2 regions of the Cronobacter condimenti 1330 genome follow, and region 1 is predicted to be linked to the other one. Evidence: predicted binding sites of a transcription regulator. Region 1 holds the regulator's gene; the other holds the start of a gene.
What was found. The regulator PurR, encoded in region 1, represses purine synthesis genes. The targets are predictions, from matches to a motif close to CANGCAAACGTTTGCNTG.
Positions count from the first base shown of each region.

Region 2: AFK62_RS19730 (nucleobase:cation symporter-2 family protein) is a predicted target of PurR. The motif match lies at 2,461-2,478, and genes of this name have one in related genera.

Region 1 covers NZ_CP012264.1:1,942,941-1,947,368, reverse strand. The annotation lists gene AFK62_RS08930 (MFS transporter) at 1-665, opposite strand, end outside; gene cydH (cytochrome bd-I oxidase subunit CydH) at 930-1,019, opposite strand; gene purR (HTH-type transcriptional repressor PurR) at 1,312-2,337, shown strand; gene punR (DNA-binding transcriptional activator PunR) at 2,356-3,270, opposite strand; gene punC (purine nucleoside transporter PunC) at 3,382-4,428, shown strand, end outside.
Region 2 covers NZ_CP012264.1:4,289,475-4,293,902, forward strand. The annotation lists gene AFK62_RS19710 (fimbrial protein) at 1-443, shown strand, start outside; gene AFK62_RS19715 (fimbrial protein) at 519-1,091, shown strand; gene AFK62_RS19720 (fimbrial protein) at 1,139-1,708, shown strand; gene AFK62_RS19725 (fimbrial protein) at 1,792-2,337, shown strand; gene AFK62_RS19730 (nucleobase:cation symporter-2 family protein) at 2,530-3,930, shown strand; gene AFK62_RS19735 (AsmA family protein) at 4,054-4,428, shown strand, end outside.

The DNA.
Region 1 (4,428 bases):
GTATAGAGCGTGAACATCGCGCCGGCGCCAAGCACCGTGGTCAGCAGCGCGCTTACCACCTGCGGGTGCATCAGCACCGTCAGCTCGCTTTTCACATCCGGACGCTCGCCGCTGCCGCCTTTGGGCAGGGAGAACCAGAGGCTCGCCATCGCCACCAGCCCAAGCCCGGCGGTCGCAAGAAACGACATACGCCAGCCTATCGTTTCACCAAGCCAGGTCGCGGCGGGAACGCCACCGATATTCGCGATAGTCAACCCCATAAACATGGTGGCCACGGCGCTCGCCTGCTTCTGTTTTGGCACAACACTTGCCGCGACGACCGAACCCAGCCCGAAGAACGCGCCGTGATTGAGACTGGTCAGGATGCGCGACGCCATCAGCGTCATGTAGTCAGGTGCCAGGGCCGAGAGCACATTGCCGAGGGTAAAAATCGCCATCAGGAAAATGAGCGCACTGCGTCGGGCGCGATGCGACAGCAGCAGCGTCATAAGCGGTGCGCCAACCATCACGCCGACCGCATAGGCGCTTATCAGCATACCGGCTGCGGGAATCGACACATTCACGCCATTCGCTATCACCGGCAGCAGTCCCATCGGGGAAAATTCGGTCGTGCCAATGCCAAAAGCACCAATAGCCAGTGCCAGTAACGGGAAATTGACTTTCATTAATTGCTCCAGAAATTGTACAACAGCGCCGAATACACCGGCGTAACAGCAGGACGCAGAAAGGATGGCATGTTCAGACCGAATCGATAAGTAACAAAAACAGCAAAATATTATTGCGTATATGTTAAAGATTACGCAAATAGTGTTATTAGCGAATCATAAGGGAATAACGTGAAAAAGAAAGGCAACAGCGAAGGAAAGTGCGTTAAGCGCAGGAATTGTATAAAGAGAGCGGGAGAACGGACGCGTTCTCCCGCGACACGCTTAATGCAGGATGGCAGTAAACGCGCCTGCCACAATTAAACCCAGCACAACAACAGTCGTCACCAGCGAAAATTTCAGATCGGTACTCATGGTATTCTCCTCAAAGACCCCACAAAAAACAGGTAGAGCGCATTTTTACATAATCGGGCCGAAAAATCCTGCGACATTTAACCAGATATGCGTTTTCCCTCTTCCCCTTTCGATAAAGATAAGCCAAAATTCGTCGCTACTTTATTCGGTACCGGCCATCGACCCCTCCTCACGCTAAATGTCGCGTTTCCCGGCATGCCGCACGTCCCCTCGTGGCACACAGGGGTGTGTACAGGCAAACGATTAACCCGTGATTTTACAGGGCTCAGCCAGGGGTCTGGAGTAATTATTAATGGCAACAATTAAAGACGTCGCGAAGCGAGCAAACGTTTCTACAACAACAGTCTCACATGTAATTAACAAAACCCGTTTTGTGGCGGAAGAGACGCGCAACGCGGTATGGGCAGCGATTAAAGAATTACACTATTCGCCAAGCGCCGTGGCGCGCAGCCTGAAGGTGAACCACACCAAATCTATCGGGCTACTCGCGACCAGCAGCGAAGCGCCCTATTTCGCAGAAATTATCGAAGCCGTTGAAAACAGCTGCTTTGCGAAAGGCTATACGCTTATCCTTGGCAACGCGCATAACAATCTGGAAAAGCAGCGGGCGTACCTGTCGATGATGGCGCAAAAGCGTGTGGACGGCCTGCTGGTGATGTGCTCGGAATACCCGGAGCCACTGCTGGCAACGCTTGAAGAGTATCGTCACATTCCGATGGTGGTAATGGACTGGGGCGAAGCCAAAGCGGACTTCACCGACTCGGTTATCGATAACGCTTTTCAGGGCGGTTATCTCGCGGGTCGTTATCTCATTGAGCGCGGGCATCGCGATATCGGCGTGATCCCGGGCCAGCTTGAGCGCAACACCGGCGTGGGACGTTTCTCCGGCTTTATGAAAGCACTGGAAGAAGCAGCTATTAACGTGCCGGAAAACTGGATTGTGCAGGGCGATTTTGAGCCAGAATCCGGCTACCGCGCGATGCAGCAGATCCTCTCGCAGCCGCAGCGCCCGACAGCCGTCTTCTGCGGCGGTGATATCATGGCAATGGGCGCGATTTGCGCCGCGGATGAAATGGGGCTGCGCGTGCCGCAGGATATTTCCATTATCGGCTACGATAATGTGCGTAACGCCCGCTTCTTTAGCCCGGCGCTGACGACAATTCATCAGCCAAAAGAGACGCTGGGCCAGACCGCCTTTAATATGCTGCTGGACCGAATCGTGAATAAACGCGAAGAGTCACAGACCATTGAGGTGCATCCACGCCTTATCGAACGCCGCTCGGTGGCGGACGGTCCGTTCCGCGACTATCGTCGTTAATCCCCGCCGGGAGCCTGTTTACGCAGGCTCCCGCAGCCACTCCCGGTTCAGCGTTTCACTGTCCCCCAGATAATCAAGCAACCAGCGCAGCGCGGGCGAGGCATCACTCTGGCGCCACGTCAGGCAACAGGCCGCATCAGGAAAGGGATTGTCCAGCGTCAGCGCGTGCCACGCCCCACTATCAAGCCATGGCTTCGCAAAGTGCGTCGGCACCATACCGATACAGAGCCCCTCGCCAAGCGCGTCGGCAGCGCAGTACCAGTCCGGCACCACCACGCGCCGTTGGTTATCCAGAAGCCAGGTGATGCGTTTGGGCAGCGAGCGCGAGGTATCCTCCAGCACCAGCGACGGGTAATCGCGCAGTTGATCGTCAGTCAACGCGCCCGCCTGTTGTGCCAGCGGATGGTGGCTCGCCACCACGCAGCGCCAGCTCAACGCCCCCATATCGCGAAACGCAAAGCGCCCGCCCCCGACCGGGATAGCCTGCGTGGCGCCGATGGCAAGCTCTACGCGCCCGTCGGCCAGGGCATCCCAGACGCCGTTAAACACCTCCTGCGACACCAGTAACTCCACATCGGAAAAGTGTCGGTAGAAATCGAGTACCAGACGGCGGGTACGTTCAGGGCGCACAATATTGTCCACGGCGATGGAAAGCTGGCCGCGCCAGCCGTTCGCTATCTGCTGGCACTGTTGTCGGGTGATCATCATTTTTTTGATAACAGAACGTCCTTCACGCAAAAACCAGCTGCCCGCAGGCGTCAGGACCACATCGCGGTGCCGACGCTCAAAGAGCGCTACCGCGAGCCACTCTTCGAGCTGACGTACCGTATAGCTGACCGCAGAAGGCACGCGGTGAAGTTCTGCCGCCGCCGCGCTGAAGCTGCCGTTGCGCGCCACGGCGTCCACCACTTCAAGAGAATATTCGGACCACATTTTCTGCCTGCAAAAAATTTGAACGGAAACGGCAAATATTAGCGTTTCACAAGCCGGATTGCACTCCGTACACTCCTGGCTCTTTCGCGTATTAAGAAGTGAGTTAACGTTATGCGACCTACAAAAGGATTTCTTTGCTGGCTCGCCGGGCTGAGTGTGCTTGGTTTTCTGGCGACCGATATGTATCTGCCGGCGTTCGCCGCCATCGAAGCGGATCTCCACACTGCACCTTCGGCCATCAGCGCCTCCCTAAGCCTGTTCCTTGCGGGCTTCGCGCTCGCGCAATTAGTCTGGGGCCCACTCTCTGACCGCTTTGGCCGCCGTCCTGTGCTGCTGGCAGGACTTGGGATTTTCGCCATAGGCTGTCTTGGCACCGTATGGGTGCAGAGCGCAGGCGCCCTGCTGGCGCTGCGATTCCTTCAGGCTGTCGGTGTTTGCTCGGCGGCGGTAAGCTGGCAGGCGCTGGTGACCGACCGCTACCCGGCCCAACAGGCACGCCGTATCTTCGCCACCATTATGCCGCTGGTCGGACTTTCTCCGGCACTGGCACCGCTGCTTGGCAGTTGGATCCTGAACCATTTTGACTGGCAGGCGATTTTCGTCGTGCTGTTTGCGATTACGCTGGTGTTAATGATCCCGGCGCTGCGTCTGCCTGCGGGCGCGCCGCAGGGCAACCACGACGGTGTACCGCTGAGCTTTGGCATGCTGCTGCGCTCTAAAGCTTACAGCGGCAATGTGCTTATCTATGCTGCCTGCTCCGCCAGCTTTTTTGCGTGGCTCACCGGCTCGCCGTTTATCCTTCACGAAATGGGGTACAGCCCGGCCGTGATTGGTCTGAGCTATGTGCCGCAAACAATTGCATTTATGGTGGGCGGCTACGGTTGTCGCAGCGCGCTGCAAAAATGGCAGGGAGAAAAACTTCTGCCCTGGCTGCTGGTGGGCTACGCGCTGAGCGTTGTCGCGACCTGGCTTGTGGGGTTAAGCGACACGGTGACGCTTACCACGCTCTTAATCCCCTTCTGCCTGATGGCGATGGCAAATGGCGCAATTTATCCTATTGTGGTGGCCGCGGCGCTGCTGCCATTCCCGCAGGCGACCGGGCGCGCCGCGGCGCTGCAAAATACGCTGCAACTGGGCTTGTGTTTTGTGGCGAGTCTG
Region 2 (4,428 bases), 2.0 Mb from region 1:
AAAATGACGACTGTCATATCGATTTTGGCAATATGACCAGCATAAATCTGGATACGCGGCTCGATAAGATGATGCCGGAGGGCGTATATAATGGCGCTCAGGCTACACCGGTTCTGATTTATGTCAGGGGCGATAATCCTGAAAGTACCTGCACGCAACGTATCAATAATCATCAAATCGCGCTGAAATTTACAGGTATTCCCGATAGCGCGAACGGGCAGACGCTGGGTAATACACTGTCTGATGAAAATGCTGCGCAGGGGATTGGCGTAGAGCTTTTCCATGATAATAAATCGGTTCCTGTTAACAGCCAGCTACCACTGACGAATACGGGTAGCATGGGGAATATGGAAATCGATCTGCAAATGGTGAAACTCGATGGACAATCCCCAGCAGGCGGACAGATCCAAAGTAACCTGACGGTAGAGGTTGTTCGCTTGTAATATTTCGCGCCCTTCCAGGGGCGCGCTTACCTCTGAGGATATTACGCTTAATGCTGTATCTGATAAGGATGGAATATGAAAAGCAATACGACAATCATGGCCTGTTGCGGTTTATTTTGCAGTTTCCTTGCAGGGGCCGCAACCGCCAATGACACACCGGTCAATTTAAATATCCATGGTCAACTGGTCAATGTGCCACAAGATATCTGCCATATTGAACTGAGCAAGGACAGTATGGCTTTCACCAACACGGCAAACACATTACCTAAACAGGGGGAATACAACAGCTGGTATGTAACACCGTTACTGATATCAGTAAAATCCAGGAATATTTATAATTTCGATAATACATGTGGTGTACTTATTGCCAACGGGCATCTGGGTATCAAAGTCATCGGTATTCCTGGTGACGCAGAAAATGACACGCTGGCGAATACAATGGCCGGTGATTCTGCCGCCCAGGGGGTAGGTATTAATTTATTTACCGACCCTGACACCACGCAAAAAATTAATAGCTTTATTGATATGTCAAAGGCGGGCTTTTCTGGCCACACATTGATTAGCGTCGGTATGGTTAAGCTTAATGGCAAAACCGTCACACCCGGCGATATTCAAAGCAGCGTGACGTTTGAACTCGTAACGCTGTAATTGCGTTAACTCGCCATCGTCGAAATAGATTATTCGAGTAAAAATATATGCTTAAAAAACAGCTTTTTGCTGTAGGCGCTTATGCGCTTTTGATTGCTTCCGCCGCTCATGCCGCAACGTCTAATGACACCTCCGCGTCACTGTCTATTACAGGCCAGCTAATGACGCCGGAAGTCTATAACAGCTGCGTAGTTTCACTGCCGACCGCCAGCGCGGTGAATTTGAATACGGATGGTTCAAGTCTTGCCGATCAGGGAGATAGCGCCACCAACGCCGCACCGGTCACGATTGCGGTAGATGGCAAGGCCAACGCCAACAGCTGCGAGCAGCAAATGGATGAAGGCCGCCTGGCGATTAAATTCGTCGGTACCCCGGATAGCAGCGATGGTACCGTTCTGGCGAATACGTATCAGGGGGAAGACGCAGCCACTGGCGTTGGCGTCGGCATTTTCGATCAGACGGGCAAACCGCTTAGCCTGGCCGAGTTGTTACCGCTGGATGCAGGTGAAAACAGCGCCTCTATTACGATTGGTCTCCAGCCCGTTGAGCTAAAAGGCCAGACCGCGACGACCGGCAAGATCCAGAGCAGCGTCACAATCGAAGTCGTTCATATGTAACTTCTCACGCCCATCTCCGGATGGGCTTTTCGCGATGGCCTTACGTTATTTTATTCTTAATATCAACTAGATAAGGAATGATAATGAAACGTCTGTTTATCAAATCCAGTCTTATGGCCGTTCTGCTGTCAACCCTGTCAGGTACGGCTGTCCTGGCGGCAGACACGCCGGCGACGCTCCATATCACCGGTCAAATCAACGCGCCAGCAGGGCAGTGCAAACTCTATTTAAGTGAAAACACGATTAGCCTTGATGCGGATCTGGCACTCATGGACACCCAGGAGACGCAAACCGCAGCGAATCCACACCGTATTCATCTGCGTGTCGATGGCGATGCCGACTGCGAGAAAGCGAAAAACGACGGCAAGATCGAATTCCGCTTTTACAGCGATGCGGATACCAGCCGCGGTAATGCCATAAGAAACACGGCAGAAGGTGAAGGCGCCGCACAAGGCGTCGCCATTGGTTTGTATGACAACAACGACACGTTAATGACGGTCAACCAGAGCACGCTGCCCGCGACGGAGCCGCCGCAAACTATTGGTCTGCAAATCGTCAAATTGATGGACGGCACCCCTGGCGCTGGCGCTGTGCAGGGAACGCTCACCATTGAGATGAATAAAATCTAAACCCGCTGCCCACCTGGAGTGGGCACTTCACTGCTTCGCTTGCTTAGTTGTCCTTCCCGCCGCGTTTTCTGTTTTTGATGCCGGGCACCGCCCTGCGTTGCCATAAAAATAATCACGCCATGAATGGCAAACGTTTGCTTTTACCAAACAGTCCGATAAAATCTCCGCTTTTCCATCAGGGGAATGCCGTCGATGTCCGTTAACGCCGTTGAGTCTGAAAATGCGCAACCGATTGCTCGCGCGCATAACAGTGAGTTGATTTATCGTCTCGAAGACCGGCCGCCGCTGCCGCAAACGCTGTTTGCCGCCTGCCAGCATCTGCTGGCGATGTTTGTTGCGGTGATCACGCCCGCGCTGCTCATCTGTCAGGCGCTCGGATTACCGGCACAGGATACCCAGCACATTATCAGTATGTCGCTGTTCGCCTCTGGGGTGGCATCGATTATTCAAATCAAAGCGTGGGGGCCGGTCGGCTCAGGGCTTTTATCGATTCAGGGCACCAGCTTTAACTTCGTCGCGCCATTAATTATGGGCGGTACCGCGCTGAAAAACGGCGGCGCGGATGTGCCGACGATGATGGCGGCGCTGTTCGGCACATTGATGCTGGCAAGCTGCACCGAAATGGTAATTTCCCGCGTGCTGCACCTGGCGCGCCGCATTATCACGCCGCTGGTCTCAGGCGTCGTGGTGATGATTATCGGCTTGTCGCTGATTCAGGTGGGGTTAACGTCTATCGGCGGCGGCTATGCGGCGATGAGTGACCACACCTTCGGCGCACCGAAAAACCTGCTGCTCGCGGGCGCGGTGCTGGCGGTGATTATTCTCCTCAATCGCCAGCGCAACCCCTACCTGCGCGTCGCCTCGCTGGTTATCGCCATGGCGGTGGGTTATCTGCTCGCCTGGGCAATGGATATGCTGCCGCAGAGCGCCGCGCCTGCACAAAGCGCGCTGATTATGGTCCCAACGCCGCTGCATTACGGGCTTGGCATCGACTGGAACCTGCTGCTGCCGCTGATGCTGGTCTTCATGATCACCTCGCTGGAAACCATCGGCGATATCACCGCGACGTCTGACGTCTCCGAACAGCCGGTTTCCGGTCCGCTGTATATGAAGCGCCTTAAGGGCGGCGTTCTGGCAAACGGCCTGAACTCGTTTGTCTCCGCCGTATTCAACACCTTCCCGAACTCCTGCTTCGGGCAAAATAACGGCGTTATCCAGCTCACCGGCGTCGCCAGCCGCTATGTAGGTTTCGTTGTGGCGCTGATGCTGATTGTGCTCGGCCTCTTCCCGGCAGTCAGCGGCTTCGTTCAGCACATTCCTGAGCCGGTACTGGGCGGCGCGACCATTGTGATGTTTGGCACTATCGCGGCCTCCGGCGTGCGTATCGTCTCCCGCGAGCCGTTAAACCGCCGCGCCATCATGATTATCGCGCTGTCGCTGGCAGCCGGGCTGGGCGTCTCGCAGCAGCCACTCATCCTGCAGTTCGCACCGGACTGGGTGAAAAACCTGCTCTCTTCTGGCATCGCCGCCGGGGGGATTACCGCCATTGTGCTGAATCTGATTTTCCCGCCGGAAAAACAGGCTCAAGACTGATCGCACCTGTCGATGGCGGCGTCATGCCGCCATCGCTGACACCTCCGTTGACAATCCCCGCCTTGAGCAATTCGCCTGAATAGTGCATAAATCCCTCATCGGAAGCACACAGGATGGAAGACAATGAAATTTCTCGGAAAGCTCATCATTGCGCTGATCGTTGCCGTTCTGCTGATCCTTACCGCCCTGTATATCCTGCTGCAAACGCGCTGGGGCGCAGGCTGGATAACCGGCTGGGTGAACCAGCACAGCGGCTATCACATTATCTTTGATGAAATGGACCACAGCTTTTCCGCGCCTTCGCATCTGGTGCTGAAAAACGTCACGTTCGGGCGTCGCGGCCAGCCCGCCACGCTGGTAGCGCAAAAAGTTGATATTGGGCTGAGCAGCCGCCAGCTTACCGACCCGATGCACGTCGACACCATTTTGCTCTACAAAGGCACCCTTAATTTATCGCCCTCCACCGCGCCGCTGCCGTTTCGCGCTGACAGGCTTCAA